Regions from separate parts of the Citrobacter sp. U14242 genome, predicted to be linked through region 2. Evidence: predicted binding sites of a transcription regulator. Region 2 holds the regulator's gene; each other region holds the start of a gene.

Region 1 (9,932 bases), on a different contig from region 2:
AGAGAATAACGAAGATGACGCAATGCGTCTGGCACGTATCAACGATCGGTTTAAGCGAGAAGGTAAGCCGTTGCTGAAGAAACTGGACGATCTGCCGAAGGATTACCAGGAGCCAGATCCGTATCTGGATGAAACGGTGAAAATCGCGCTCGACCTGGCGCATCTTGAAAAAGAAAAGCCAGCGGAACAGCCCGCGACCAGTCAATAACGTCAAACAGGCACAAGAAATTGTGCCTGTTTTTTTAACAAACGCATGAAGTCGTCAGTCTGATACGTTAAAATGTAAAGTTGTGTCTTTCTGGTGACTTAGCACCTAGGCATGCTTGAAAATAGCCGTAAGACCCATACGATATGGGTAATCGCATAGTGCGTTTTGTTAAATTGAGGTTAAAAGAAAATTATGATGCGAATCGCGCTCTTCCTGCTGACGAACCTGGCTGTGATGGTCGTTTTCGGGCTGGTATTGAGCCTGACAGGGATCCAGTCAAGCAGCGTTCAAGGCTTGTTAATTATGGCACTGCTGTTTGGTTTTGGTGGTTCCTTCATTTCGCTGCTGATGTCCAAATGGATGGCGTTAAAGTCCGTTGGTGGAGAAGTTATTGAGCAGCCGCGTAATGAGAGAGAACGCTGGCTGATGAATACGGTAGCGACACAGGCTCGTCAGGCCGGGATCGCTATGCCACAGGTGGCTATTTACCATGCGCCGGATATTAACGCGTTTGCTACCGGCGCACGCCGGGATGCTTCGCTGGTAGCCGTTAGTACTGGCCTGCTGCAAAACATGAGCCCGGATGAAGCTGAAGCTGTTATTGCGCATGAAATTAGCCACATTGCCAATGGCGATATGGTTACCATGACGCTGATTCAGGGGGTAGTGAACACCTTTGTTATCTTCATTTCGCGTATTCTTGCGCAGATTGCCGCTGGTTTTATGGGCGGGAACCGCGATGAAGGGGAGGAAAGTAACGGCAATCCATTAATCTATTTTGCCGTGGCGACGGTCCTGGAGCTGGTGTTTGGTATTCTGGCGAGCATTATTACCATGTGGTTCTCACGCCATCGTGAATTCCATGCGGATGCAGGTTCTGCAAAACTGGTTGGTCGTGAGAAGATGATTGCCGCATTGCAGCGTCTGAAAACCAGTTATGAGCCGCAGGAAGCGACCAGCATGATGGCGTTCTGCATCAACGGTAAATCCAAATCGTTGAGTGAGCTGTTTATGACTCACCCACCGTTGGATAAACGTATTGAAGCGCTGCGTAGTGGTGAATACCTGAAGTAGTCCGTGGTAAACGAAAAAGCAAAAGCGCGTCGAAAGACGCGCTTTTTTTATGCATTAATCCGGGGTTGGGTTATGCGTAATCCGCTAACAATTGCCGCAACAGTTGCCAGGATGCCCGCAGTAATCAGCGAGACGTGCGTGCCGCTGTCGCCAAACTGGTTTAGCATCAATGCAACCAGCGCTGCCCCGGTACTTTGTCCAAGCAAGCGTGCCGTTCCCAGCATCCCGCTCGCACCGCCACTGCGTTCACGTGGTGCGGAGGTGATGATGGTGTGATTATTCGGTGACTGGAACAAGCCAAAACCCGCACCGCATAAAATCATCGGCCAGATGATATTAAAATCAGAAGGTGCGGCAGGCAGTAGCACCAGCGAAAATAACCCGCTTGCCATGACGGCCATCCCCAGCGCACCTAAAAGACCCGCATGAACGCGTTCAATCAGATAACCAGCCAGCGGCGCCATGACCATGGTTGCGAGCGGCCACGGGGTCAGTAGTAACCCTGTTTCGACTTCGCTACGATCCAGTACGGTTTGTAAAAAGAAGGGCAAGGAAACCATCGCCAGCATTTGCGCGCTGAATGAACATATCGACGTACAAATTGAGAGTGAAAAAAGGGGGATCCGTAGCAGATCAACCGGTAGTAACGGTACTGGCAGTGCGAGCTGACGACGGATAAAAAAGAAACCTACCACGATGAGGCCTACGAGCTCAGCACCAATTAACGTAAGTGATTGCCCTTGTGCAAAACCGCTAAGTGCGGTGATTAGCAAACCAAACGTTAGCGCATTCATCACCGCGCTGGGCAGATCAAAACGTGGCTTATTGCTACGCGGTGTATTAGGTGGCAGGAAGCGCATGGCCAGCAGCAACGCGATAATTCCCAGTGGGACGTTAATCAGAAACAACCATTTCCACGAGGCAATAGAGAGGATCGCTGCTGCAATAGTCGGGCCTGCTGCTGAGGAAACCGCCACGATAAAGGAGTTGATCCCCATGCCTCGCCCAAGCTGACGTTGCGGATAAATCAGGCGAATGAGTGCTGTATTTACGCTCATCAATGCCGCTCCGCCGAAACCCTGAGCCACACGCGCCAGTGTTAGCATGTGCAGCGAATCGGAAAGGGCACAGAAAAGTGATGCGAGCAGAAATACCACCAGTCCGCACTTGTATATGCGTCGGTAGCCAAACATATCACCCAAAAATGAGAGTGACAGGAGTGATACGACAATTGCGATTTGGTAGGCGTTAACGACCCAGATTGAGCTGGCCGCGGAGGCCTGAAGATCGGTGGCAATCGTCGGCAGGGCAACGTTAGCAATTGCGCCGTCCAGTACAGCCATAGAGATGCCAATAACAATGGTTAAAATTGCACCGTACCGCTGGGGCAATGGCAGGCCATCAGCCTGATTTTTTTCCATAGGAAGTCAATTTTGTCGGAAATTATGATGAGAATAATAATTTTAGCATTGATATTCAGGCGTTAGGTCGCAGATTTGTAACTAAGTGAGCAAAGACAGATTGCGACGGCTGGTACGTGAAATTATAATAAAAACCGGTTCTGATTTTTATAAAACACTCGCAATGAGGTGGTAAATGGCTATCGCAGATCTGGATAAACAACCCGATTCTGTATCTTCCGTGCTGAAGGTTTTTGGCATCCTGCAGGCGCTGGGTGAAGAGCGCGAAATTGGTATTACCGAATTGTCACAACGCGTCATGATGTCTAAAAGCACCGTTTACCGCTTTTTGCAGACCATGAAAACGCTGGGTTATGTGGCACAAGAAGGCGAGTCTGAGAAATATTCCCTGACCCTGAAACTATTTGAGCTGGGCGCGCGTGCATTACAAAACGTTGATCTGATCCGTAGCGCTGACATCCAGATGCGCGAGCTTTCGCGTCTGACCAAAGAAACGGTACATCTCGGTGCGCTGGATGAAGACAGCATTGTCTACATCCATAAAATCGACTCGATGTACAATTTGCGCATGTATTCCCGTGTAGGTCGTCGTAATCCGCTGTACAGTACCGCCATTGGTAAAGTGCTGCTGGCATGGCGTGACCGCGATGAAGTGAAACAAATTCTGGATGGTATTGAGTACAAACGCAGTACCGATCGTACAATCACGAACACCGATGAGTTGCTGGTATTGCTGGACAAAGTCCGTGAGCAGGGCTATGGCGAAGACAACGAGGAGCAGGAAGAAGGACTGCGCTGCATAGGTGTACCGGTATTTGATCGTTTCGGTGTGGTTATTGCAGGTCTGAGTATCTCATTCCCGACGCTGCGTTTTTCTGAAGAACGTTTGCACGAATATGTCGAAATGCTGCACACTGCAGCGCGTAAGATTTCAGAGCAAATGGGTTATAACGATTACCCGTTCTGATTTTAACGCGTTGCGATATGCAAAAAACCCGATACAGCGTATCGGGTTTTTTACGACCTGACGCCGTAGCCGGAGCAAATAACATACTGACTTTTTGCTGCTATATTAACCGTTATCGATAACTACAGTGCTTTTCCTCAACAGGGGACAATCTGACAGGCCAATGATGCCGCTGTTGGTATGGACGTATTGCGCGGTGCTGGTCCCACGGGCGGTCAGATACTGACATTGCAGGCCCAGACCTGCTGCAGTCTCCTTACTTCCTATCAAAACGCCGTAGCCACTCAGTAATAAACCGATCCAAACCAGAGCGAGCAACACAATAGCGCGGATAATCAGACGCATTACAACCTCTTATCTTTTCTCGTTATTATTAGATTAGCCCGTACATGGGATGAAACAAGTGAATCATTCCTAAAAACATTTAATGCCGTTACAGTTAACTTAGGGTTTAGGTAACTCATGATAATTTATCAACATAAGCTGTAGATTCGGAGAGTGGAGTTGGAGTGAAAAAAATTCGATGGGTGGTCCTGATAGTTGTCGTGCTGGTATGCATACTGATGTGGGCGCAGGTGTTCAACATCATGTGCGATCAGGACGTACAATTTTTCAGCGGAATTTGCGCCATCAATAAATTTATTCCCTGGTAAGCGCATTTCAGTAACAGTTGATTACCTTCTTGTGCGGCAGTGGTAAACTACGCTGTCTACATTGAGGTGGTGAAATGAACGAAGTTTTGAATTCTGGCGCGTTGAGTTTTGCGTCTTTAGCGGTATCGGTGGTGGTTCTGGTCATCGGGCTTGTATTGTGGTTTTTCATCAATCGGGCAAGTTCGCGTACCAACGAGCAGATTGAACTGCTTGAGGCGTTGTTGGATCAGCAAAAACGACAGAACGCATTGCTCCGTCGTCTTTGTGAAGCTAACGAACCGGAAAAAGCAGAAGAGCCTGCTGCGGTGCAAACTCAGGATAAAGATGATGACATCATTCGCCTGGTAGCCGAACGGTAGTAAACAGAAAGACAGGGTGAGAGTCTGTAGATGCTATTCTCAGATGCTTCATCCTGTCGTCAACGATATCAGATTATTTTCTTCTGCAACAATCCAGCAATTACTGCGTTGGCACACGTGGAACCTGCGTTTTTCCAGATGCGCTGACCAATTAATATCTTATCTCTGATTCGACATAAATATAATTATCCATAGATTAATAATATGATTGTGTCATTTTTGTGATACCGATCGTTTTATTATCAGCGAAACGTTTCTCTTGCTTTTTTTTGTGCGTTGTCATCATTCTTTCATTATTTTGGTGCAAAACCAGAATGCTGATCTCATTTTTATGCTTGTGATATTTTATGCATTACTAAGCATAAAAAATGATATCTGGCAGAGGCCGTGACAGATAATCTGGAACAGTTCAACCTTATGAGCTATGGTAGAAAAGTCCCTGCTACGGCGCAGGCCAGCCGGGGCAAGGGTGAGAGGCGGGGATATATCTCTACCTGGCCTGGCGCATAACTGTGCAGTTGTTGTTTGATGAACTGCGGGATTTGTGCGACCGATCGAGACACGTTTAAAAATGGCTTGCCATTATTAACGTTGTATGTGATAACACGGTTTGGGTTAAACGAGGTACAGTTCTGTTTATGTGTGGCATTTTCAGTAAAGAAGTCCTGAGTAAACACGTTGACGTTGAATACCGCTTCTCTGCCGAACCTTATATTAGTGCCTCAAGCAGTAATGTCTCAGTTTTATCTATGTTATGCCTGCGGGCGAAGAAAATACTCTAAGGAATTTTGCAAATGGCAAAGATTAAAGGTCAAGTTAAGTGGTTCAACGAGTCCAAAGGTTTTGGTTTCATTACTCCGGCTGATGGCAGCAAAGACGTGTTCGTACACTTCTCCGCTATCCAGGGTAACGGCTTCAAAACTCTGGCTGAAGGCCAGAACGTTGAGTTCGAAATTCAGGACGGCCAGAAAGGTCCGGCTGCTGTTAACGTAACAGCTATCTGATCGATACCACTTATTTGAAGCGCTCAGGCGCAACCAATTCAGATATAAAGCCTCGCTTATGCGGGGCTTTTTAATTCAAATTACGTCAAAATATTTCTGAATGCCTCTCCATTAGTGCTTTGTTGCAAAGGCGTGATGTTCGTAGCATTGTTTTTCCCGCTTTCTCCCGGTAATTCCCGTTAAATCAGTCACCTGAAAAACTATCATGCTGGAGCCCCGGTGAAAAAGAAAAACGACGGCGATGCGCGCAATTTTACTCCCGTACGTTTTGCCCTGCTTTGTGTGGCAATATTGTTGAGTCTGGGATTGTTGCTTGGTCGGGTTGCGTGGTTACAAATCGTCACCCCAACAAGTCTGGTCAAGCAGGAGGATATGCGTTCGTTACGTGAAGTCACCATCGCCTCACCGCGCGGGATGATTACCGACAGAGAAGGACGTCCCCTCGCAGTAAGCGTGCCAGTGAATGCAGTTTGGGCCGATCCCAAGACCATTATAAGCAAGGGGGGCGTGGGTTATAACGAGCGTTGGCAAGCACTGGCCAGAACCCTGCATCTGTCACTCAGTTCACTGGCGGAACGTGTAAACAGTAACCCTACCGGGCGTTTTATCTATCTGGCACGACAGATTTCCCCACAGCAGGCAGAGTGGGTCGATGATCTTAATCTCCCAGGGATCAATCTGCGCGAAGAATCCCGCCGTTTCTATCCCGCAGGTCATGTGGCGGCGAATCTCATCGGCTTTACGAACATTGATGGACAAGGTATTGAAGGCCTGGAGAAAAGTTTCAACAGTCAGTTGATGGGTAAACCCGGCTCTCGCCTTGTGCGCAAAGACAAGTTCGGGCATGTGATTGAAAATATCACGGAAGTGATGCCGGTTCCCGCGCACGAATTGCAGCTCAGTATTGATGAACGCCTGCAGACGGTGACTGAAGATGCGCTGGACAATGCCGTGACATGGAATAAAGCGGATTCTGGTGCGGCGGTGCTGATCAGTATTGCCACCGGTGAAATCCTGTCGATGGCGAGTTTTCCCGATTTTAACCCTAATAACCGCGAAGGCGCGGTACTGGATGATTTCCGCAACCGTGCAATTAGTGACACCTTTGAGCCTGGCTCAACCGTCAAACCATTAGTGATCATGACCGCTCTCCAGCAGGGGATTGTGCAGCCTGACAGCGTGATTGATACCCACCCCTTTAATGTTGATGGTCATCGTATCCGCGACGTCGGGTTTTACCCTGAGCTATCGCTTACCGGTATTTTGCAGAAATCGAGCGATACCGGTGTGTCGCACCTTTCGCTGGCAATGCCGGTACAGAAACTACTGGATACCTATAAAAGCTTTGGCTTCGGTGATCCAACCGGCTTAGGTCTCACCGGAGAAAGTAGCGGCTTAATGCCTCAGCGACGTTACTGGAGCGATTTGGATCGCGCGACCTTTGCATTCGGTTACGGGTTAATGGTGACACCGCTCCAACTGGCACATGTCTATGCCACTATCGGCAGTTTTGGCGTCTACCGACCGCTTTCAATTACACGTATCGACCCACCGGTGATAGGAACCCGCGTAATGCCAGAAGCGCTGGTGCATCAGGTTGAACATATGATGGAGAGCGTTGCGCTACCCGGCGGAGGTGGGACCAAGGCTGCGGTGAGGGATTATCGTGTTGCGGTGAAAACCGGGACGGCAAAAAAAATAGGCGATGACGGTAAGTACGTCGACAAATACGTGGCTTATACGGCAGGGGTTGCCCCTGCCAGTGATCCGAAATTCGCGCTGGTCGTGGTGATAAATAACCCACAAAACGGCGCTTACTACGGCGGTGCGGTATCGGCCCCGGTGTTCAGCCAGATCATGGGGGATGTCCTGCGTCTGGAAAATGTGAAACCCGACGGGATGCCAGCCGATTCTGACCATCTGCTGGTGATGCACGGTAGTAGCCAGACCTCGCCGTCGCTGTAAGTTATTTTCGCGGGGCGCGAATCGCGTTACACTTGCGCCCTTAAATCACCAGCCGGAGTTGTCATGTCGTTTTCCTGTCCCCTTTGTCATCAGCCTCTTACTCAAGCGAATAACAGTTTTGTGTGCCCTGGACGGCATCAGTTTGACGTGGCAAAAGAGGGGTATGTCAACCTGATGCCGGTTCAGCATAAGCGGTCGCGCGATCCGGGTGACAGTGCGGAAATGATGCAGGCTCGCCGGGCATTTCTGGATGCCGGGCACTATCAACCGCTGCGCGATGCGATTGTGAATGCGCTCAGCGAGACGCTGGGAACAAGTGATGTGTCGATTCTGGATATCGGCTGTGGAGAAGGGTACTACACCCACGCTTTCGCGGATGCGATAGCGAATAGCTCGACCTTTGGTCTGGATGTTTCGAAAGTGGCGATTAAGGCTGCAGCCCGGCGCTATCCACAAGTGACTTTTTGCGTTGCCTCAAGTCATCGTCTGCCGTTTGCCGATGCGTCAATGGACGCCATCATCAGGATCTACGCACCTTGTAAAGCAGAAGAGCTGGCTCGCGTGGTTAAACCGGGTGGGTGGGTGATGACGGCCACGCCAGGCCCACGGCATTTAATGGAGCTTAAGGGGCTGATTTATGATGAGGTGCGTCTGCATGCGGCACATACAGAGCAGCTTGACGGCTTTGTCCTGCAACAGCGTATTGCTCTGGGCTATCAGATGCAGCTCAATGGTAGTGAGGCGGTCGCATTACTGCAAATGACGCCTTTTGCCTGGCGAGCAAAACCGGAAGTCTGGGAGGCGCTGGCGAAGAAATCGGTATTTGACTGCCAGACAGACTTTAGTATTCATATCTGGCAGCGTGTAGATTAACCGTGAAAGTGTGCCCAGAGAATCTGGGCACCGATACCAATCAGGACTACCCCACCCAGAATTTCCGCGCGTTTGCCCAACATCGGGCCAATAAAACGTCCGATCATCATCCCGAGTGTAGACATAATTAATGTGGCGCACCCTATAGCAAGCGCAGTCGCGATGATGTTCACCTGAAGAAAGGCCAGACCCACGCCGACGGCCATTGCATCGAGACTGGTGGCGATTGCGGTGGTAACCAGTAGCCAAAAACCGTGGCGGCGCTGTGGCTCTTCGTCTTCATCGCCATTGTCGCGGAAACCTTCGATTATCATTCGGCCACCTAAAAAGAAAAGCAGGATGAAGGCGATCCAGTGATTCCACTCCAACACGAATTTGCTGGCAAGCATGCCCATTCCCCAGCCAATCAGCGGCGTAAGGGTCTCGACTGCGCCAAAAATAAGGCCGGTACGCAGGGCTTCAGAGAATTTAGGTTTATGTAAGGTGGCGCCTTTGCCAATTGATGCTGCGAAAGCATCCATCGACATGCCGAAAGCGAGAAGAACAGTTGCAGTGATATTCATAACAGCGTCCTGACCGGGGTATTCCATAAAACACATCACTGCCCCCAGTAACCAGGCACATTGAGCGGACCCACTGTCTATACAGAGCCATTCAAATATGCATTGCAGTTGATGTGCCTATGGTCTCGCCTGACTAAACGTGATGTTCAGTCCGTACGTGCCACGTTTTTCAACGAGTATGTTGACACGTACATTTCCGGAGTCTGGAAATCGGCTACTCCCCAACGACGGGCGCAACCTTAACATATTTTTGGAATATAAGACAAGAAACGCAGAAATATTATTTGACTTCTAAATGAAAACAATTTTCATTTAGATTTATTTATAGATAAAACGTTAAGTTAAATAACATATGGGCGGGGGGATATAGCCTTAGCTATGTTTGTTTTTCACTGAGATATAAAAAACATAGTTCAGGCTATATTTCTAACTTATTGGTTTGAAATGAGAAGTTTATATATCTTCTCCAGGTCGTCTATATTTCGTACGCGAATAAGTAACCGTCTCTGCTCTAATTGCATCACCAGCACACCATCTTCTGATAAATTCATCTCTTTAATCCGGTCATATTCAATCCAGACATTGGCGAAGAAAAAACCTTTTTGTTTGAAAATAATTTTGGGTGTACGGATCCAGAACAGATACAACCCCATTAACACCAGTGCACATAATAACCATGTGGTGAATTGTGCTCCGTGGCTGGTGATGTTGTTGTAGATCAGAATAACAATCAAGCCTATGAAGATAACGCTGTCGACTCGACTGCGTGGAAGCAGGGCAACAGTAAGTAGAGTGGGGCCATTACGGCGGGGCATGATGAACTGATCGTAAATGGCATACGCCAG
Region 2 (9,932 bases):
CTGGTAAGATCGATCGCCGCGCGCCATGCGGTGACACCAGGGTGCGGTTGACTGCGCTGTTTGTGCATGCACAGGGAAATTTCTTCGTTATCGTTTTCAGCGCGTAGCGTCACGCGCTGAGGAGGATTTTCCCCTGCCAGCCATAACGTAATCGTCAGTTGATCTTTGTTTTGCTTCACAAATGGGGCAACCGGAAGGTGCCAGGCGTTCAACATCACGTATCCCCTTTGATGATAATGACGACACCTTGCCATAGCGAAGTGCAGGATCACTCATCATCTTAACGTTTATTGGGGGAGGAGTTCGGGGGAGGAGATGTTGCCGGGTGTCGACACTGTCTTACCCGGCAAACAAATTACTGTACTTCAGCCAGTTGACGCTCGCGGCGGCGTTTGAATACCCAACCTGCCAGCAGCAGGATAATCCACGCAAAGCCAACATACAGCGAAATACGGGTATCCGGATGGTAGCCGATAAGCCCGATGATAAAGACCAGGAAAATCAGACCAATCACCGTCGTGACCACGCCGCCAGGCACTTTAAACGTCAGCGCTTTGACTTCTTCCGGCGGCAGACGACGACGGAAGGCAATCTGCGACAACAGGATCATGATCCACACCCATACCGTGGCGAACGTTGCCAGCGAAGCGATCACCAGGAAGACATTTTCCGGCATGATGTAGTTTAGATATACCGCAAACAACAGCGCAATCGTCATCACCATCACTGTTACCCACGGCACGCCGCGGCGCGAGGTTTTAGCGAACATTTTTGGTGCACTACCCTGCTCAGCCATACCGTGCAGCATACGGCCTACACCGAAGACATCAGAGTTAATGGCTGACAGCGACGCAGTCAGAACCACAAAGTTGAGAATGCCTGCCGCAAAGGTAATACCCATGTGCTGGAATGTCAGGACGAACGGGCTGCCGTCTGTGCCGACCTGGTTCCACGGGTAGATAGACATAATGACGAACAGCGTCCCCACATAAAACACCAGAATGCGCATGGGGACAGAATTGATTGCGCGCGGAATAGATTTTTCCGGGTCTTTTGCTTCACCCGCGGTAATACCAATAATCTCAATCCCGCCGTAGGCGAACATCACCATTTGCAGCGACATCACCATCCCGAGCCAGCCGTTGCTAAAGAACCCGCCGTTACTCCACAGGTTATGGATGCCGGTCGGTTGCCCGCCGTTGCCAATCCCCCAAATGATAATGCCGAAACCAGCAACAATCATGATGATGATGGTGGCAACTTTGAAGAACGAAAACCAGAATTCCAGCTCACCAAACACCTTCACGCTCATCAGGTTAATAGCGCAGATAATCAGCACGACACTGAGTACCCAAATCCAGTGCGGTACGGCCGGGAACCAGACGCCCATGTAAATACCGAAGGCTGTCACATCGGCAATGGCGACAATCAGGATTTCAAAACAGTAGGTCCAGCCGGTAATGTAGCCAGCCAACGGTCCGAGGTTTTCCTGCGCATAGCGCGAGAAAGAGCTGGCTGCGGGGTTATGGACTGACATTTCGCCCAGCGCACGCATAATAATGTACGCCGCGACGCCACCGATAATATAGGCCAGCAACACGCTCGGCCCCGCCATTTTGATGGCATCGGCTGAACCGTAGAACAGCCCGGTACCAATTGCTGAACCTAGTGCCATAAAGCGAATGTGCCGGGTGCTCAGCCCACGCTTTAGCTTGTTATTACTTTCCATCGATTCCTAACCTGTTAACACAATAAAAAACCACGGGGCCATATTAATAGCCCCGTGGTTAAAACTTATTGTCAGTGATATTAGTGTGCGCTGGAGGTCACTTGTCGACCCGCTGCGCGATCCCAGATAACGGCCAGGACCACCATCACGACTGTTGGCATCAACCACGCCAGCCCTTGTTCTGCCAGCGGTAAACGCTGGGTCCAGGCTGGTAAGACATCGCCAATTGCAGAAGCTTTAATGCCATCAAGGATACCAAAAATCAGGCTGATAAACATCGCAGGTGCAATGACGCGGGAAGAATTATGCCACCATGAGCGGGTAAAACTTAATACAACCAGTGCGATACATGGCGGATAGATAGCCGTCAGCACTGGAATAGAGATCTGAATCAGATGGCTCAGGCCAAGGTTAGAGACCACCATGGAGAAGCCGCCAAGGATAAACACCAGCGTACGATAAGACAGTGGAACATACTGTGCGAAGAACTCGGCGCACGCACAGGTCAGTCCAACCGCAGTCACCAGGCAAGCAATGAAAATCAACGCCGCCAGCAGGAAGCTGCCTGCACCACCGAAGGTGTGCTGAACATACGCATGCAGAATTGCCGCACCGTTAGCAGATTGATCGACCAGCGTCGCACTGTCTGAACCCAGGCGGAACAACGCGAGGTACAGCAACGTTAAGCCGATACCCGCCATCAAACCCGCCCAGACGGTATAACGCGTCAGCAGACGTGCTTCGGTAACGCCACGCGAGCGAGCAGCGTTCACGATAACAATACCAAAGACCATCGCACCCAGCGTATCCATCGTCAGATAGCCGTTCACAAAGCCATTCGAGAATGCTGCGTTTTGATAGGCTTCCATCGCATTGCTGATCGGGCCCGCTGGCCAGACAATCGCCGCCACGGAAAGCACAACCAGTGCCAGAATTTTCAACGGAGCCAGGAAGTTGCCCACGGTATCCAGCAGTTTGCCGGGATACAGTGACACCAGAATCACAATCGCGAAGTACACCACGCTGTAGATGAACAGCGGCAGCGCGGAATCACCGGTCAACGGTGCAATCCCAACTTCGAACGAAACCGTTGCGGTACGCGGCGTGGCGAATAATGGCCCCACGGCCAGATAGCAGACGGTAGCCAGCAGCAGACCGGCAACTTTACCGATAGGCGTGCTCAGGCTGTCCACGCCGCCGCCTACTTTCGCCAGTGCGACCACGGTAAGTACCGGAAGGCCTACGGCGGTAATCAGGAAGCCAAAGGCTGCAGTCCAGACGTGTTCGCCTGCCTGCAAACCAACCATTGGGGGGAAAATAATGTTACCTGCACCAACGAACAGTGCAAATGTCATAAATCCCAGAGCGATAATATCGCGCGATTTTAACTGATGGGTCATAAAGTCTTACTGCCTGTGGATGTGGTGTTGAAAACGTTTAATTTTCTGCCTTTCCCCGCGGGATGATACAGCGGAATTTTTAAGCAACTCCAGCGGGAAATTCTCCCTGCATGGCGCGGCGAAGAATAGTTTTTCGATTTACCGCGTAAATGCAGTCGGTATGACAGCATTTGATGCGCAATTTAAACGCTTATAACGTTTTAAAGCAAGGTGGGATCTAAAAACCAGAACAATATAGCGATATGAAAAATTGAGCCAGCACAAAACACCATTCCCTGGAAAAAGACATGGGTAATCATGCGAACAAAAAACAATCAAACGTCGTAAAATTCAGGATCTATTTATTGACTGCAACAAAAAAAGCCAGCTTGCGCTGGCTTTTGGAAAGATAAGCTTACGAATACGTTTCAACCGTTATTTTTGGCAATTAAACGTTCCGCAAGCACAAAACTAAAACGTGTTCCTTTGCCTGGGGTACTGTCTATATTCAAACGGCTGTCGTGATGATGCAGAGCATGCTTCACAATCGCCAGTCCTAATCCGCTCCCCCCCGTTTGTCGGGATCGCGCTTTATCTACACGATAAAAACGCTCAGTCAGACGTGGAATATGCTCAGCAGCAATACCCGGACCGTTATCTTCCACGCTAAACTCCGCTCCCGACGCCACATGCTGCCAGCGTACGGTAATATGCGTTCCCGCAGGCGTGTGATTCACCGCGTTATACACGAGGTTTGAGATTGCGCTACGCAGTTGTTCTTCGTTGCCCCGCACGTTCAGTTGGCTATCAACATCAAAAGTAAACGTGTGTTTATGCTGGCTCAGCGTTTGTGCTTCGTGTTCAACCACGCGCAGCATCATCGGTACATCCACCTTTTCATTGAGCATCATCGTCGGTGCAGCTTCAATTTTCGACAGTGTCAGCAACTGCTTCACCAGCCCTTCCATACGGTAGGTTTGCTCACGCATGGTATGCAGCGCTTTTTCTCGCGTCGTCCCTTCCAGCGGATGCTCCTGCATCATCTCCAGATAACCTTGCAGCACCGTCAGCGGTGTGCGCAGCTCATGGCTGGCGTTGGCGAAAAAGTTACGCCGGGAACCTTCCAGTTGGTGCATCTGCGTAACATCACGCGCCACCATCAGCAATTGCTTATCGGTGTAGGGCATTACACGAATTTCCAGATGCCGTCCGGTATTGAGAACCAAGTTGATCGGCCGACTAAAATCGCGCGTTTTCAGGTATAAAGTGAATTCCGGGTAGCGCAGCAGGTTAAGAATGTTTTGCCCGCTATCATCCGGCCAGCGTAACCCTAAAACCTGCTGTGCCAGTCCGTTACACCAGAAAATCCCGCCTTCTTCAGTGGTCAGCACCACTGCGTCGGGCAGTGATTCGGCACCGCTGCGAAAACGTTTAATGAGGTTACCCAATTCGCGACGGCGCTTTTTGTTACGCAACTGCATTTGATGCAGGCCGTAGAGCAGTGGCTCCCAACTGCCACGCCCCGGTGGAGGCGTCATACTCCTGTCGACCCACAGCCACCAGGACAACCGCAATAAATTCCAGAAATGCCAAATAAGCAGACCCGTTACCGACGCCAGTAAAAACCAGGGTAGATAACCAAAAAAAGCGCTAAGGATAAAAGCCGGTATGCAGCAGAGGATCAGCTCCAGTACCAGCCTTTTCCATGACAATCGTTCAAGCAAACGTCACACTCCATTTACAGCCTAATCCCTCAGGCTCTTATTACCTGCAGTCAGAAGCGAGTCGAAAAGCGATATCCCGTCCCGCGTACCGTCTGCACCATACGATCATGCCCACTATGCTCCAGCGCTTTACGCAATCGACGAATATGTACATCGACCGTCCGGTCCTCTACATATACGTTGGTTCCCCACACATGATTGAGTAATTGCTCGCGGCTGTAGACACGCTCAGGATGGGTCATAAAGAAATGGAGCAATTTGAATTCGGTAGGTCCCATATCCAGCGGGTCCTCACCGGTCATCACACGGTGCGAGGTAGGGTCAAGACTCAGCCCCTGCATCTCGATAACCTCTTCCACCGCCATGGGGGAAATACGTCGTAATACGGCTTTAATACGCGCCACCAGCTCCTTCGGAGAGAACGGCTTAGTAATATAGTCATCCGCGCCGGTTTCCAGTCCCCGCACACGGTCTTCTTCTTCACCGCGCGCCGTCAGCATCATCACGGGGATATCCCGCGTCATCGCTTCACGCTTGAGGTGTTTAATAAACTGTAGACCCGAGCCGCCGGGAAGCATCCAGTCAAGCAGGACAAGATCCGGCCAGGGTTCATTAAGTTGGTTCACAGCACTGTCATAGTCTTCGGCTTCTACGGGTTGAAAACCGTTTTGCTCGAGCACGAAGCAGACCATTTCACGAATTGGAGCTTCATCTTCTACGACCAGAATACGTCTCGCCATGATTTGCCCTGTTTATAATTAAATCGTTTGCCATCAATACCGTGGCATTATGCGTCACTTTTATGACAGATTTATGAAAAGATAGTCCAGGTTTAACGCAGCCAGGCGAATTATGACAGCCCGGAAACAAGATATTACCGCCCTTGCAAGGTTATAATCTCCGCCATCGTTTTTTTGTCATGGAACTCTTATGCGCATCCTCCACACGTCTGACTGGCATCTGGGCCAAAATTTCTACAGCAAGAGCCGCGCCGCTGAACACCAGGCCTTTCTCGACTGGCTGCTGGAAACGGCACAATCCCATCAGGTGGATGCCATTATTGTGGCAGGCGATATTTTTGATACCGGTTCACCGCCAAGCTACGCCCGCGAGCTCTATAACCGTTTTGTTGTCAATCTACAGCAAACAGGCTGTCATCTGGTCGTGCTGGCAGGAAACCATGACTCCGTTGCCACACTCAATGAATCCCGCGATATTCTGGCGTTCCTCAACACCACCGTCGTGGCCAGCGCGGGCCATGCACCGCAAGTGCTACTTCAACGCGACGGCATGCCGGGCGCGATCCTCTGTCCGGTTCCTTTTTTACGCCCACGTGACATCATTACCAGCCAGGCGGGGCTAACCGGTCACGAAAAACAGCAGCATGTATTAGGTGCAATCACCGACTATTACCAACAGCAATATCAGGACGCCTGCGCGCTGCGTGGCGACCAGAATCTGCCGATTATTGCGACAGGACATCTGACCACCGTCGGTGCCAGTAAAAGTGACGCCGTACGTGATATTTATATTGGGACGCTGGATGCTTTTCCGGCACAAAATTTCCCACCAGCGGATTACATCGCGCTGGGACATATTCACCGGGCACAGGTCATCGGCGGTACAGAACATATTCGCTATTGCGGCTCCCCAATTGCACTCAGTTTTGACGAGTGCGGCAAAAGCAAATGCGTCCACCTGGTGAGCTTTGAAAACGGTAAGCTGAGCGCCGTTGAAAACCTCATCGTGCCAGTAACCCAACAGCTTGCCGTGTTGAAAGGCGATATAGCGACGATTAGCGCACAGCTGGAACAATGGCGTGACACGCAACAGGAACCGCCGGTGTGGTTAGATATAGAAATCGCAACCGATGACTATCTGCACGATATGCAGCGCAAAATCCAGGCCCTGACCGAGGATTTACCGGTAGAAGTCTTATTGGTGCGTCGTAGCCGTGAACAACGCGAGCGCATCATGGCCAATGAACGACGTGAAACGTTGAGTGAATTGAGCGTGACAGAGGTATTTGACCGCCGTCTGGCGCTGGAAGAACTCGACGATCCACAGCGTGAGCGCCTGAATCACCTGTTTAACACGACCTTACACACGCTCGCCGGGGAGACCGAAGCATGAAAATTCTCAGCCTGCGTCTGAAAAACCTCAACTCCCTGAAAGGGGAATGGAAAGTTGATTTCACGGCAGAGCCTTTTGCCAGCAACGGGCTGTTTGCCATCACCGGTCCAACCGGTGCCGGGAAGACCACCCTGCTGGACGCCATTTGCCTCGCGCTGTACCACGAAACACCACGACTCAATACCGTATCGCAGTCGCAAAATGACCTGATGACCCGCGACACGGCGGAATGTCTGGCCGAAGTTGAATTCGAGGTCAGAGGCGAAGCCTATCGCGCATTCTGGAGTCAGAACCGCGCGCGCAATCAACCAGAAGGTAACCTGCAGGTTCCGCGTGTCGAACTGGCTCGCTGCGCCGATGGCAAAATCCTCGCCGATAAAGTTAAAGACAAGCTGGAAATCACTGCCGAACTTACCGGGCTGGACTACGGACGCTTTACCCGTTCTATGCTGCTGTCTCAGGGGCAGTTCGCTGCTTTTCTCAATGCCAAACCGAAAGAACGCGCCGAGCTATTGGAAGAACTGACGGGGACCGAGATTTATGGACAAATCTCCGCCATGGTGTTCGAAAAACATAAAGCGGCGCGCACTGCGCTGGAAAAGCTACAGGCGCAGGCCAGCGGTGTTGCCCTGCTCGCCGCAGAGCAGGTGCAGTCACTGACAGAAAGTTTGCAGGTACTTACTGACGAAGAGAAACAGCATCTTACCCGTCAGCACATCCAGCAACAGCATCTTAATTGGCTCACCCGACAAAATGAGCTGCAGGCGGAAATACGCCGCCACCAGCAAGCATTACAAACCGCAAAAGAGGCACAAGAAAAAGCACAGCCGCAGTTGGCGACACTCAGCCTGGCACATCCCGCCAGAGCGTTGCGCCCGCACTGGGAGCGAATTCAGGAACAATCCGCCACGCTTAGCCGAACACGACAGAATATTCAGGAAGTGAATGCTCGCTTACAAAGCAGCTTAACGCTGCGTGGGCGCATCCGTCAGCAGGCACAAAAACAGTCGGTGACCCTGCTCACCGAACAGCAGACGCTAACCGACTGGCTGAACGAACATGACCGTTTCCGCTTATGGAGCAGCGAACTGGCAGGATGGAAAGCGCTATTGGCACAGCAATCTGACGCTAACGACCAGCTACGTCAGTGGCAAAAACTACGCGACAGCGACGTACGCAAGCTGGATGCACTGCCGCTTCCCTCGTTGGCCCTTAACGCGCAAGAGGTCACGGTAGCACTGGCGCAGCACTCACAGTGGCGTCCATTACGCCAGCAACTGAGCAATCTGCATGGACAAATTGCACCGAAACAAAAACAGCTGGTACAGCTACGCAGCACAATTCAGCAGCGGCAGCAGGAGCAAGCTCAGCGCAACGCGGCCCTGGCAGAAAAACGTCAGCGTTATAAAGATAAAAATCAGCATCTGACCGATGTAAAAACGCTCTGCGAGCAGGAAGCACGGATTAAAGATCTGGAAAGCCAGCGTGCTTTACTGCAATCCGGACAGCCTTGTCCACTTTGTGGCTCCACGACGCATCCGGCCATTGAGCACTATCAAACACTCGAACTCAGCGTCAATCAGGCGCGACGGGATGCATTAGAAAAAGAGGTCAAAACGCTGGCCGATGAGGGGTCAACGCTACGCGGACAGCTCGACGCGATAACCCAACAGTTACAGCGCGATGAACGCGAGGTACAGACGCTTTCTCAGGAGGAGCAAGCACTTACTAAAGAGTGGCAGGCGCTGACTACCCGTCTGAACATAACGTTACAACCGCAGGATGATATCGCCCCCTGGCTTGCAGCCCAGGAGGAACACGAACAACAGCTTCACCAGTTGAGCCTGCGTCATGCCCTGCAGGCTCAAATTACTGCGCATTCCGAACAGATAACCCAGCTTCAGCGGCATATTGAACAGCGGCAGACTACGCTTCTCGCTGAATTAACCCGCTACGGTCTGTCGCTTCCTGCCGATGACGATATCACCGCCTGGCTTAACGCACGTGCGGGCGAAGCGCAGATGTGGCAGCGTCGTCAGAATGAACTGACCGAGCTCCAGGCGAAAATGGCACAGCTTGCGCCATTGCTGGAAACATTGCCCGAAACCGGCACAAAGGAAGAAACGACAGAAAGCCTGGCGCTGGAAAACTGGCGGCAGGTGCACGACGACTGCCTCTCATTACAGGGCCAGTGGCAGTCGCTGCAACAACAGGAAGCCCAGGAAGCTCAACGCGCAATTGAGATACAGGCACAATTTGATAGCGCATTGCAGGCCAGTGTTTTTGACGATCGCGACGCCTTCCTTGCTGCCCTGCTGGATGAAGAGGCATTTAACCATCTTGAGCAGCTTAAGCAGTCGCTGGAAGGCCAGCGACAACAGGCGCAAACACTGCTTAACCAGGCTCAGCAGGCGCTGGCAACGCATCAGCAGCAACCGCCTGCTGGCGCGGATCTCACACTCACCGTGGAATATCTTCGCGATGCACTGGCACTGCTCACGCAACAACTGCGGGATAACACCACGCGCCAGGGCGAAATTCGCCAGCAGCTCCGGCAGGATGCCGAAAACCGGCAGCAACAGCAGACCCTGATGCAAGAGATTGAAAAGGCCTCACAGCAGGTCGAAGACTGGGGCTACCTGAATGCGCTGATCGGCTCGAAAGAAGGTGATAAATTCCGCAAATTTGCCCAGGGACTGACGCTGGATAACCTTGTCTGGTTGGCCAACAATCAGCTGACCCGCCTGCACGGTCGCTATCTGTTGCAACGCAAGGCCAGTGAGGCGCTGGAACTTGAAGTGGTGGATACCTGGCAGGCCGATGCCGTGCGTGATACCCGCACGCTATCCGGCGGCGAGAGCTTCCTCGTGAGTCTGGCGCTGGCGCTGGCGTTGTCCGATCTGGTCAGTCACAAAACTCGCATTGACTCCCTGTTCCTCGATGAAGGCTTCGGTACGCTGGATAGCG
Region 3 (9,932 bases), on a different contig from region 2:
CTACGGCAATATCATCACCACCCGTTCCTACCAGGAGCGACTTGATACGCTGGATAAAGTGCGTGAAGCGGGGATTAAAGTCTGCTCAGGTGGCATCGTCGGCTTAGGTGAAACGGTTACTGACCGTGCCGGTTTACTGTTGCAACTGGCGAACCTGCCCACGCCGCCGGAAAGCGTGCCCATCAACATGCTGGTGAAAGTAAAAGGCACGCCGCTGGCGGATAACGACGATGTGGATGCGTTTGATTTTATCCGCACCATCGCGGTGGCGCGTATCATGATGCCGACCTCGTACGTGCGCCTTTCCGCAGGACGCGAACAGATGAACGAACAGACCCAGGCAATGTGTTTTATGGCCGGGGCCAACTCGATTTTCTACGGCTGCAAACTGCTGACTACGCCGAATCCAAACGAAGATAAAGACCTGCTGCTGTTTCGCAAGCTGGGTCTGAATCCACAGCAAACGGCAGTGCTGGCGGGCGATAACGAACAGCAACAGCGCCTGGAACAGGCCCTGCGCACGCCGGATACCGACGACTACTACAACGCGGCCACCGTATGACCTGGCAGCAAAAAATTGACGATGCGCTGGCGGCGCGTCGTTCTGCCGATGCCTTGCGTCGGCGTTATGCAGTGACGCAGGGAGCCGGGCGCTGGCTGCAGGCCGACGGTCGTCAGTATCTGAATTTTTCCAGCAATGATTACCTTGGGCTAAGTCACCATCCGCAAATTGTGTGCGCGTGGCAGCAGGGGGCGGAACGGTTTGGCGTCGGCAGCGGCGGCTCTGGTCACGTCAGCGGTTATTCCATTGCGCATCAGGCGCTGGAAGAGGAGTTAGCGCAATGGCTGGGTTATTCACGCGCATTGCTGTTCATCTCCGGCTTTGCTGCCAACCAGGCGGTGATCACCGCGTTGATGGGCAAAGATGACCGGATTGTCGCCGACCGCCTCAGCCACGCTTCGTTGCTGGAAGCGGCCAGCCTGAGTCCCGCCGCGTTACGCCGTTTTCCCCATAACGACCCGCAACATCTGGCTCGTCTGCTGTCTGCCCCCTGTCCGGGACAACAGTTGGTGGTGACCGAAGGCGTGTTCAGCATGGATGGCGATAGCGCGCCGCTGGCGGATATCCATGCCGCAGCGCAACGCCAGGGGGCCTGGTTGCTGGTGGATGATGCGCACGGTATTGGTGTCACTGGTGAAGAAGGCCGCGGATCGTGCTGGCAACAGCAGGTTAAGCCCGAGTTGCTGGTGGTGACGTTCGGAAAAGGATTTGGCGTCAGCGGTGCGGCAATACTGTGTTCTGACAGTGTGGCTGACTATCTGCTGCAGTTTGCCCGTCATCTGATCTACAGCACCAGTATGCCTCCGGCGCAGGCGCAGGCCTTACGTGCTGCGCTGGCGGTGATCCGCAGTCGTGAGGGCGATGAACGCCGGGAAAAACTGGCGATGTTGATCCAACGTTTTCGTGCCGGCCTGGACATTCCGGATTTCACGCTGGCAAATTCGGACAGTGCCATCCAGCCATTGATCGTGGGCGATAATCATAAAGCGCTGCAACTGGCGGAAGCTTTACGCGCTCAAGGTTGTTGGGTGACAGCTATCCGGCCTCCTACGGTACCGGTCGGCACCGCCAGATTACGGCTGACGCTGACGCAGGCTCATGAATGCCAGGATATCGACCGTTTACTGGAGGTGCTGCATGGCACAGGTCAATAAACAGGCCATTGCTGCCGCCTTTGGGCGCGCCGCTTCCCATTATGAACAACATGCCGGGCTACAGTGCCAAAGCGCCGATGCCTTGCTGACGCTGCTTGGCGAACGGGATTTCCCACGGGTACTGGATGCGGGGTGCGGCCCTGGGCGCATGAGTCGCTACTGGCGTGAGCAGGGAAGCGAAGTCAGCGCACTGGATCTTTCTGAACAAATGCTGGCAGAGGCACAGCGGCAAAATGCCGCCCACCACTATCTGCTGGCGGATATTGAAGCCATCCCACAAAACGCCGCCACTTTTGACCTGGCATGGAGCAATCTGGCGGTTCAGTGGTGTGATAATTTACGCGGGGCGTTAAACGAGCTTTGCCGGGTTGTGCGCCCCGGAGGCACGGTGGCATTTAGTACGCTGGCGCACGGCTCGATGCCGGAATTACGCCGGGCGTGGCAGGCGGTGGATGACCGGGAGCACATCAACCGTTTCTTGCCCGTGGAGCAACTTGAAAAGGCTCTGCATGGCTGGGACGTCGAGTATCAGCTTCATACGGTGACACTGTGGTTTGACGACGCATTGAGCGCCATGCGCTCGCTCAAAGGGATCGGTGCGACGCATCTCCATGATGGACGCGAGCAGCGCGTGCTGACTCGCTCACAGCTGCACCAGCTTCAGTTAGCCTGGCCCCAGCAGCAGGGGAAATACCCGCTGACGTATCATCTTTTTTTGGGAGTGATTCAACGTGACTAAAACGTATTTTGTCACCGGGACCGACACCGAAGTCGGTAAAACCATCGCCAGCTGTGCGCTGCTGCAGGCTGCTGGGAAACTGGGCTATCGGACCATTGGCTATAAGCCGGTTGCGTCGGGCAGTGAAATGACGGTGGACGGTTTGCGTAACAGCGATGCCCTGGCGTTGCAACGTAACAGCACGCTGGCACTGGACTATGCGGCAATCAATCCCTATACCTTTGCCGAACCCACGTCACCGCATATCATCAGCGCTGATGAAGGGCGACCGATTCTGGCTTCAGTGATGTCTGCTGGTTTACAGGCACTGCAAATGCAAGCCGACTGGGTGCTGGTGGAAGGCGCTGGCGGCTGGTTTACGCCGCTTTCACCCACGCTGAGTTTTTCTGACTGGGTACAAACAGAACAACTTCCGGTGATTCTGGTGGTTGGCGTCAAGCTTGGCTGTATCAACCATGCCATTCTGACTGCGCAAGCGGTACAACAGGCGGGGGTGACGCTGGCGGGGTGGGTTGCCAATGATGTGGCTCCACCAGGGAAACGCCATGCTGAATATATGGCAACGCTGAAGCGCGCGATTCCGGCCCAGCTGCTGGGGGAAATTCCCTGGCTGGAAGACGAGCCAGAACGCGCAACGACAGGTCACTATCTCGACCTTAGCGTTTTGCCTCTGGTGCCATCCAGTCGTTAAGAAACGGGTCGTTGAGCTGCGCCAGTTGTCCCTGGGCCACATTGCGTCCGCGATGTAACAGGCAATAGCAATCCGCGACCCGACGAATAAACGGCAGGCTTTGTTCTGCGAGCATAATGGCGATACCCAACTCCTGGCTCAGGCGCACGATCAGATTGCCCAATTTGTGAACATACGCCTGGCCCGTGCCTCGCGTAGGCTCATCGAGGATCAGCAGGCGTGGGCGTGTAACCAGTGCGCTGGCGAGCGCGAGCTGGTGCTGATCATCCTCTGATAAGACCCCCCCTTTGGTCTGACGCAGACTGTACAACTGTGGGAAGAGGCGGTATATATCGCTGCCGGTCATCGCCGCGTTTTCCCCGATCGCTTTACGCGCAATATGCAGGTTTTCCTCGACGGTCAACTGCGAAAAAATACGCCGTTCTTGTGAGACATAGCGAATACCCAGGGCGATACGGTTGACCATTGCCATTGGCCGCAGATCGCACGGTGGTGCCCCAGCCTGATACCAGACCATCGTACCGCTTTCAATCGGCAAATTGCCGATGATGCAATTGGCAAGCGTTGTTTTCCCCATCCCCGGAAGTCCCAGCACACCGGTACACTTGCCGGGTTGCAGGTCGAGATCCACATCCCATAGCGTGTGCTGGTTACCGTAATAGTGATTCACCGCACGAAGACTCAACATAGGTTTTCTCCATCATGATGTTATCCGCCCGACAGGCCGGGGAGCAGAAGAAAATTGCAAATCTCTTGCCAGAAAAGGGAACTACACGAAAAACAGCGGGATAGCGTGATCTACCGGCAGCGATGTCTGGCTTTTAACGACCTGACTTGATTTTGTGCACATTGCCAGTGCCTGGTCGCGTCGGGATGGTGCAGGCAGGTAAATGGTGAAAATGCGAGCAAGATCTCGGCTGCGTCCAGGGCTGCGTTAGCTGATAAATATAAAAAAATGGCGATAATTGTTTTTTATCCCACCCGAAAAGAGCAAGTCGGTGTTTTTGCCAGGCGGCAGTCAGCACGGGCTGGAGGCAGTTATCCACTATTCCTGTGGATAACCTTGTGTATTAGAGTTAGAAAACACAATGTAAGCGAGAGAAGACGCGGCCTGCGACTAAATTGATGCGAAAGACGGCTCGAGAGAATAGTTATTGAAATTCAGAATGTTAGATAAAAGCAATGGCTGTCGCAGAAGCGTCATGCGTTGCCATAAAACTTTCATCTGCCGTCTTGACAAATGTTAAAAAAGTCATTGGTTTGGGGATAACACATTTTTACTGGTGTTTTATCTCGCCAGTGCCAAAATTTTAGCCTGCTATGACGGGCTTTCTGATGGCGTAACAGAAATAATCTGGCGCGTTACTGTTTTTTCATCCAGTATATTTTACTGGCAAAATATACTGCTGCGAGTAAAATTACACACCTGCCCGCCCATTGCTTCAGGTAACTGCCCATGAGTAAACCGTTCAAACTGAATTCCGCTTTTAAACCCTCTGGCGATCAGCCTGAGGCGATTCGTCGCCTGGAAGAAGGGCTGGAGGATGGTCTGGCGCATCAGACGCTGCTCGGGGTGACGGGGTCGGGGAAGACATTCACTATCGCCAATGTGATTGCGGACTTACAGCGTCCGACTATGGTGCTGGCCCCTAACAAGACCCTCGCAGCCCAGTTGTATGGCGAGATGAAAGAGTTTTTCCCGGATAACGCAGTGGAATATTTCGTCTCCTACTACGACTATTATCAGCCGGAAGCTTATGTCCCGAGCTCTGATACGTTTATCGAGAAAGATGCGTCGGTAAACGAACACATTGAACAGATGCGTTTGTCGGCGACCAAAGCTCTGCTTGAACGGCGGGATGTGGTGGTGGTGGCCTCGGTTTCCGCGATCTATGGTCTGGGCGATCCGGATCTGTATCTGAAGATGATGTTGCACCTGACGGTGGGGATGATTATCGACCAGCGCGCGATCCTGCGTCGGCTTGCTGAGCTGCAATACACGCGTAACGATCAGGCATTCCAGCGCGGGACGTTCCGCGTGCGTGGTGAGGTGATCGACATCTTTCCAGCCGAATCTGACGATATTGCACTGCGCGTCGAGTTGTTTGATGAAGAAGTTGAGCGCTTGTCGCTGTTCGACCCGCTAACCGGGCAGGTTGAATCCACTATTTCGCGCTTCACCATTTACCCGAAAACCCACTACGTGACGCCGCGCGAACGTATTGTGCAGGCAATGGAAGAAATTAAAGTTGAGCTGGCGGACCGCCGCAAAATCCTGCTGGCGAACAACAAGCTGGTGGAAGAACAGCGTTTAAGCCAGCGTACGCAGTTCGATCTGGAAATGATGAACGAGCTGGGTTACTGCTCGGGTATTGAAAACTATTCACGCTATCTGTCCGGACGCGGTCCGGGCGAGCCGCCGCCGACGCTGTTTGATTACCTGCCTGCCGATGGTCTGTTGGTGGTGGATGAATCCCACGTAACGATTCCGCAAATTGGTGGGATGTACCGCGGCGACCGGGCACGAAAAGAGACGCTGGTTGAATATGGATTCCGTCTGCCGTCGGCGCTGGATAACCGTCCGCTGAAGTTTGAAGAGTTCGAGGCGCTGGCACCGCAAACCATTTATGTTTCAGCGACACCGGGCAATTATGAGCTGGAGAAATCCGGTGATGACGTGGTCGATCAGGTGGTGCGACCAACCGGGCTGCTGGATCCGGTAATTGAAGTTCGTCCGGTCGCGACGCAGGTTGATGACCTGCTGTCTGAGATCCGCACTCGCGCGGCGATTAACGAACGCGTGCTGGTGACGACACTCACGAAACGGATGGCGGAGGACCTCACCGAATATCTCGAAGAACACGGCGAGCGGGTGCGCTATTTGCACTCCGACATTGATACCGTGGAACGCATGGAAATCATTCGTGATTTGCGCCTGGGCGAGTTTGACGTGCTGGTGGGTATCAACCTGTTACGAGAAGGCCTGGACATGCCAGAGGTCTCTCTGGTGGCGATTCTGGATGCGGACAAAGAAGGGTTCCTGCGTTCGGAACGATCGCTTATCCAGACCATCGGTCGAGCGGCACGTAACATCAACGGTAAAGCGATTCTCTACGGCGATAAAATTACCGCATCGATGGCGAAGGCCATTGGTGAGACCGAACGTCGTCGCGAGAAGCAGCAACTGTATAACGAAGAGCACGGTATTACGCCACAGGGGCTGAACAAGAAAGTCGTTGATATTCTGGCGTTGGGTCAGAATATTGCGAAGACCAAAGCGAAAGGCAAAGGGAAGTCGCGTGCCGGGGCGAAATCCGAGGTTGTTGAGCTGGATATGACGCCGAAAGCGCTGCAGCAGAAGATTCACGAGTTAGAAGGTCAGATGATGCAGCATGCGCAGAACCTTGAGTTCGAAGAGGCCGCCCAGATCCGTGACCAGTTGCATCAGTTGCGTGAGTTGTTTATCGCGGCATCGTAAGCGTGTTCCGGATGCGGGATGAATCCCTTATCCGGCCTATAAGCGCACCAGGCTGTGTTTGGTGCCGCAGAGCGTTTTGTATGCCTGATAAGCGCAGCGCATCAGGCAAATACGTTCAACCTAACGCCTGCACCGCTTTCTCCAGCGCGCTATGCAGCAACTGACGGTCATGACGATAGGGGATATCGCTGGCTTCCAGTTCATCCTGAATCACAATGCGGTCGGTCACGGCCGAAACATCGACTTTTGGCCCTACAATCACCGCATCAATCACCTTCTTACCAACATATTGCTCAATGATAGCCAGCTTATCGGCAAGCGTCAGGCTGGCGGCAGGCAGGCTGAGTTCACGTCCCAGATTGCCGATATAAACCATTGGAGCCGGCGTACGACGCAAGGCCTGCGCCAGTTCGTCAAGCAGCAGTAGCGGCATCAGGCTGGTATAAAAACTCCCCGGTCCTATCAGGATCAGATCCGCTTCTGCGATGGTTTCAATTGCCTCTCGCGTAGCGGGAACTTTAGGTGAGAGCATTAATTCTTGTGGCAGGGTAGTGAGCTGGTCGATATTTACTTCGCCATACACTTCATGTCCCTGATCGTCCAGCGCCATCAGGTCCACCGGCAGTTCTGACATGGGAATTAAATGCGCATCAACTTTTAGCAGGCTGCGAATTAAATTGATGGCTTCCAGAGGCCGCACGCTGAGGTGATCGAGCGCCTTTAACATCAGATTTCCGAGGTTATGGCCGGAAAGCTCGCCATTACCGCCAAAACGGTACTCAAACATCGCCGATGCGACGCTGGGTTGGGTAATTAACTGGTTGAGGCAGTTCCGCATGTCTCCCCAGGCAATACCGCCTTCTGAACGGCGAATTCGCCCTGTGGAACCACCGTTATCGGTGGTCGTGACGATGCCCGTCAGGCGTGAGCCTAAAGAGGAAAGTGACGACAGAACGCGTCCTAATCCATGCCCTCCGCCGAGAGCGACAACGCGATCCAGATCTGCCAGCGTACGAGTGCGCATAGTTATTCCTGATATCAATTGATCGGCGTTACAATAACGTAAATAGCGTATTTTCAGCAATTATCCAGTCGTCATCGCAGAAAATAATTTTCTGCGATCTACCACTTTCTGACGACATCCACCTGATAGCAAGATGATGTATATCAATGCAAAACCATGGTTTTTGCTTATTCTGTAGCGAAATTGCACGATCATGTCGCTATATATATGTTTATACAGCGAAAGTGTACATGGCAAAAGTGTCATTTACACGCTAGTATCGGCATAACCACAATGTACTCAAAGCATGACGAGTATAAACACTCTAGCCTCTGCACCTGGGTCAAATGATACGGTGCTTTGGCCGTGACGATACGTGAATACGATTGTCACCAGGGCGCAGGAAGAAATGACTTCGCCTCCCGTATTTGGAAAGGTGTACATGGGCTCTCAACTTACCGATGCATTCGCGCGTAAGTTTTACTACTTGCGTTTGTCGATTACCGATGTGTGTAACTTTCGTTGCACCTACTGTCTGCCAGATGGCTATAAGCCTGGTGGCGTGACTAATAACGGCTTTCTGACCGTTGATGAAATTCGCCGCGTCACACGTGCGTTCGCCAGTCTGGGAACGGAAAAGGTGCGTCTGACAGGTGGCGAACCGTCACTGCGTCGCGATTTTACCGACATTATTGCTGCTGTACGTGAAAACGACGCTATCCGTCAGATTGCGGTAACCACCAATGGTTATCGTCTGGCGCGCGATGCTGCTGCATGGCGCGATGCCGGGCTGACGGCACTCAACGTCAGCGTCGACAGTCTCGATGCACGTCAGTTTCACGCTATTACCGGGCAGGATAAGTTTCAGCAGGTGATGGCGGGGATTGACGCCGCCTTCGATGCCGGTTTTGAAAAAGTGAAAGTCAACACCGTGTTGATGCGCGATGTAAACCATCATCAACTGGATACCTTCCTGGCCTGGGTTCAACCGCGGCCGATTCAGCTACGTTTTATTGAACTGATGGAAACGGGTGAGGGCAGCTCTCTCTTTCGCAAACACCATATCTCCGGGCAGGTACTGCGCGATGAACTGCTTAAGCGCGGCTGGATCCACCAGTTACGCCAGCGCAGCGACGGTCCGGCTCAGGTTTTCTGTCATCCTGATTATGCCGGTGAAATTGGTCTTATCATGCCTTATGAGAAAGACTTCTGCGCCACCTGCAATCGCCTGCGTGTTTCATCCGTCGGCAAACTTCATCTGTGTTTATTTGGTGAAGGCGGGGTGAACTTGCGTGATTTGCTGACAGACGACGCCCAGCAGTCTGCGCTTGAAGAACGTATCTCTGCCGCGTTGCTGGAGAAAAAGCAGACCCATTTCCTGCATCAGAATAATACCGGTATTACGCAAAACTTATCTTACATTGGCGGCTGATCGCTAAAAGGAGTTTCTCATGAGTCAGGTAAGCGCTGAATTTATCCCGACACGCATTGCTATTCTTACCGTTTCCAGCCGTCGAGGCGAAGATGACGACACTTCCGGCCATTATCTGCGCGACTCTGCGCTGGAAGCGGGTCATCAGATTGTTGATAAGGCGATTGTCAAAGAGAACCGCTATGCGATTCGCGCCCAGGTTTCAGCGTGGATTGCCAGTGACGATGTGCAAGTGGTGCTCATTACCGGTGGTACCGGTTTAACCGAAGGCGATCAGGCACCGGAAGCGCTGCTGCCGCTGTTTGACAGAGAAGTCGAAGGCTTCGGCGAAGTGTTCCGCATGCTCTCCTTTGAAGAGATTGGTACGGCGACGCTGCAGTCTCGTGCGGTTGCCGGGGTGGCAAATAAGACGCTGATTTTCGCCATGCCAGGGTCGACCAAAGCGTGTCGTACCGCCTGGGAAAATATTATTGCGCCGCAGCTCGATGCCCGTACACGTCCGTGTAACTTCCACCCACATTTGAAGAAATAAGTATGTCGCAATTAACCCATATTAATGCCGCTGGCGAAGCGCACATGGTGGATGTTTCTGCCAAAGCTGAGACTGTACGCGAGGCGCGAGCTGAAGCATTCGTGACCATGCGCAGTGAAACGCTGGCGATGATTATCGATGGCAGTCATCATAAAGGTGATGTTTTCGCTACGGCCCGCATTGCGGGTATTCAGGCGGCCAAACGTACCTGGGATCTGATCCCGCTGTGCCATCCGCTGATGCTCAGCAAGGTTGAAGTCAACCTGCTGGCTGAACCGGAGCAAAACCGTGTCCGCATTGAAACACTATGTCGGCTGACGGGAAAAACTGGCGTTGAAATG

What was found. Region 2 encodes PhoB, which activates phosphate uptake and scavenging genes when phosphate is short. Its sites were predicted from a motif close to CTGTCATAAAACTGNCNNAT; they were not measured.
Region 1: the regulator PhoB is predicted to act here: its motif matches at 2,848-2,867, upstream of kdgR (DNA-binding transcriptional regulator KdgR).
Region 3: the regulator PhoB is predicted to act here: its motif matches at 4,354-4,373, upstream of uvrB (excinuclease ABC subunit UvrB).

Annotation. Positions count from the first base shown of each region.
Region 1 covers NZ_JBKGLW010000009.1:177,327-187,258, forward strand. Annotated here, with positions in the region: gene prc (carboxy terminal-processing peptidase) at 1-208, shown strand, start outside; gene htpX (protease HtpX) at 401-1,282, shown strand; gene ACLJXE_RS16700 (MFS transporter) at 1,330-2,703, opposite strand; gene kdgR (DNA-binding transcriptional regulator KdgR) at 2,879-3,670, shown strand; gene ACLJXE_RS16710 (YobH family protein) at 3,776-4,015, opposite strand; gene mgrB (PhoP/PhoQ regulator MgrB) at 4,180-4,323, shown strand; gene ACLJXE_RS16720 (YebO family protein) at 4,398-4,682, shown strand; gene ACLJXE_RS16725 (DUF2627 domain-containing protein) at 5,321-5,464, shown strand; gene cspE (transcription antiterminator/RNA stability regulator CspE) at 5,477-5,686, shown strand; gene ftsI (peptidoglycan glycosyltransferase FtsI) at 5,906-7,651, shown strand; gene rlmA (23S rRNA (guanine(745)-N(1))-methyltransferase) at 7,715-8,524, shown strand; gene mntP (manganese efflux pump MntP) at 8,521-9,087, opposite strand; yybP-ykoY riboswitch at 9,094-9,322, opposite strand; gene ACLJXE_RS16750 (DUF986 family protein) at 9,519-9,932, opposite strand, start outside.
Region 2 covers NZ_JBKGLW010000003.1:281,820-291,751, forward strand. Annotated here, with positions in the region: gene malZ (maltodextrin glucosidase) at 1-215, opposite strand, end outside; gene proY (proline-specific permease ProY) at 356-1,729, opposite strand; gene brnQ (branched-chain amino acid transporter carrier protein BrnQ) at 1,810-3,129, opposite strand; gene phoR (phosphate regulon sensor histidine kinase PhoR) at 3,537-4,832, opposite strand; gene phoB (phosphate response regulator transcription factor PhoB) at 4,883-5,572, opposite strand; gene sbcD (exonuclease subunit SbcD) at 5,763-6,965, shown strand; gene sbcC (exonuclease subunit SbcC) at 6,962-9,932, shown strand, end outside.
Region 3 covers NZ_JBKGLW010000008.1:191,749-201,680, reverse strand. Annotated here, with positions in the region: gene bioB (biotin synthase BioB) at 1-562, shown strand, start outside; gene bioF (8-amino-7-oxononanoate synthase) at 559-1,716, shown strand; gene bioC (malonyl-ACP O-methyltransferase BioC) at 1,700-2,455, shown strand; gene bioD (dethiobiotin synthase) at 2,448-3,146, shown strand; gene ACLJXE_RS15045 (ABC transporter ATP-binding protein) at 3,112-3,834, opposite strand; gene uvrB (excinuclease ABC subunit UvrB) at 4,603-6,624, shown strand; gene yvcK (uridine diphosphate-N-acetylglucosamine-binding protein YvcK) at 6,740-7,648, opposite strand; molybdenum cofactor riboswitch at 7,937-8,082, shown strand; gene moaA (GTP 3',8-cyclase MoaA) at 8,070-9,059, shown strand; gene moaB (molybdenum cofactor biosynthesis protein B) at 9,079-9,591, shown strand; gene moaC (cyclic pyranopterin monophosphate synthase MoaC) at 9,594-9,932, shown strand, end outside.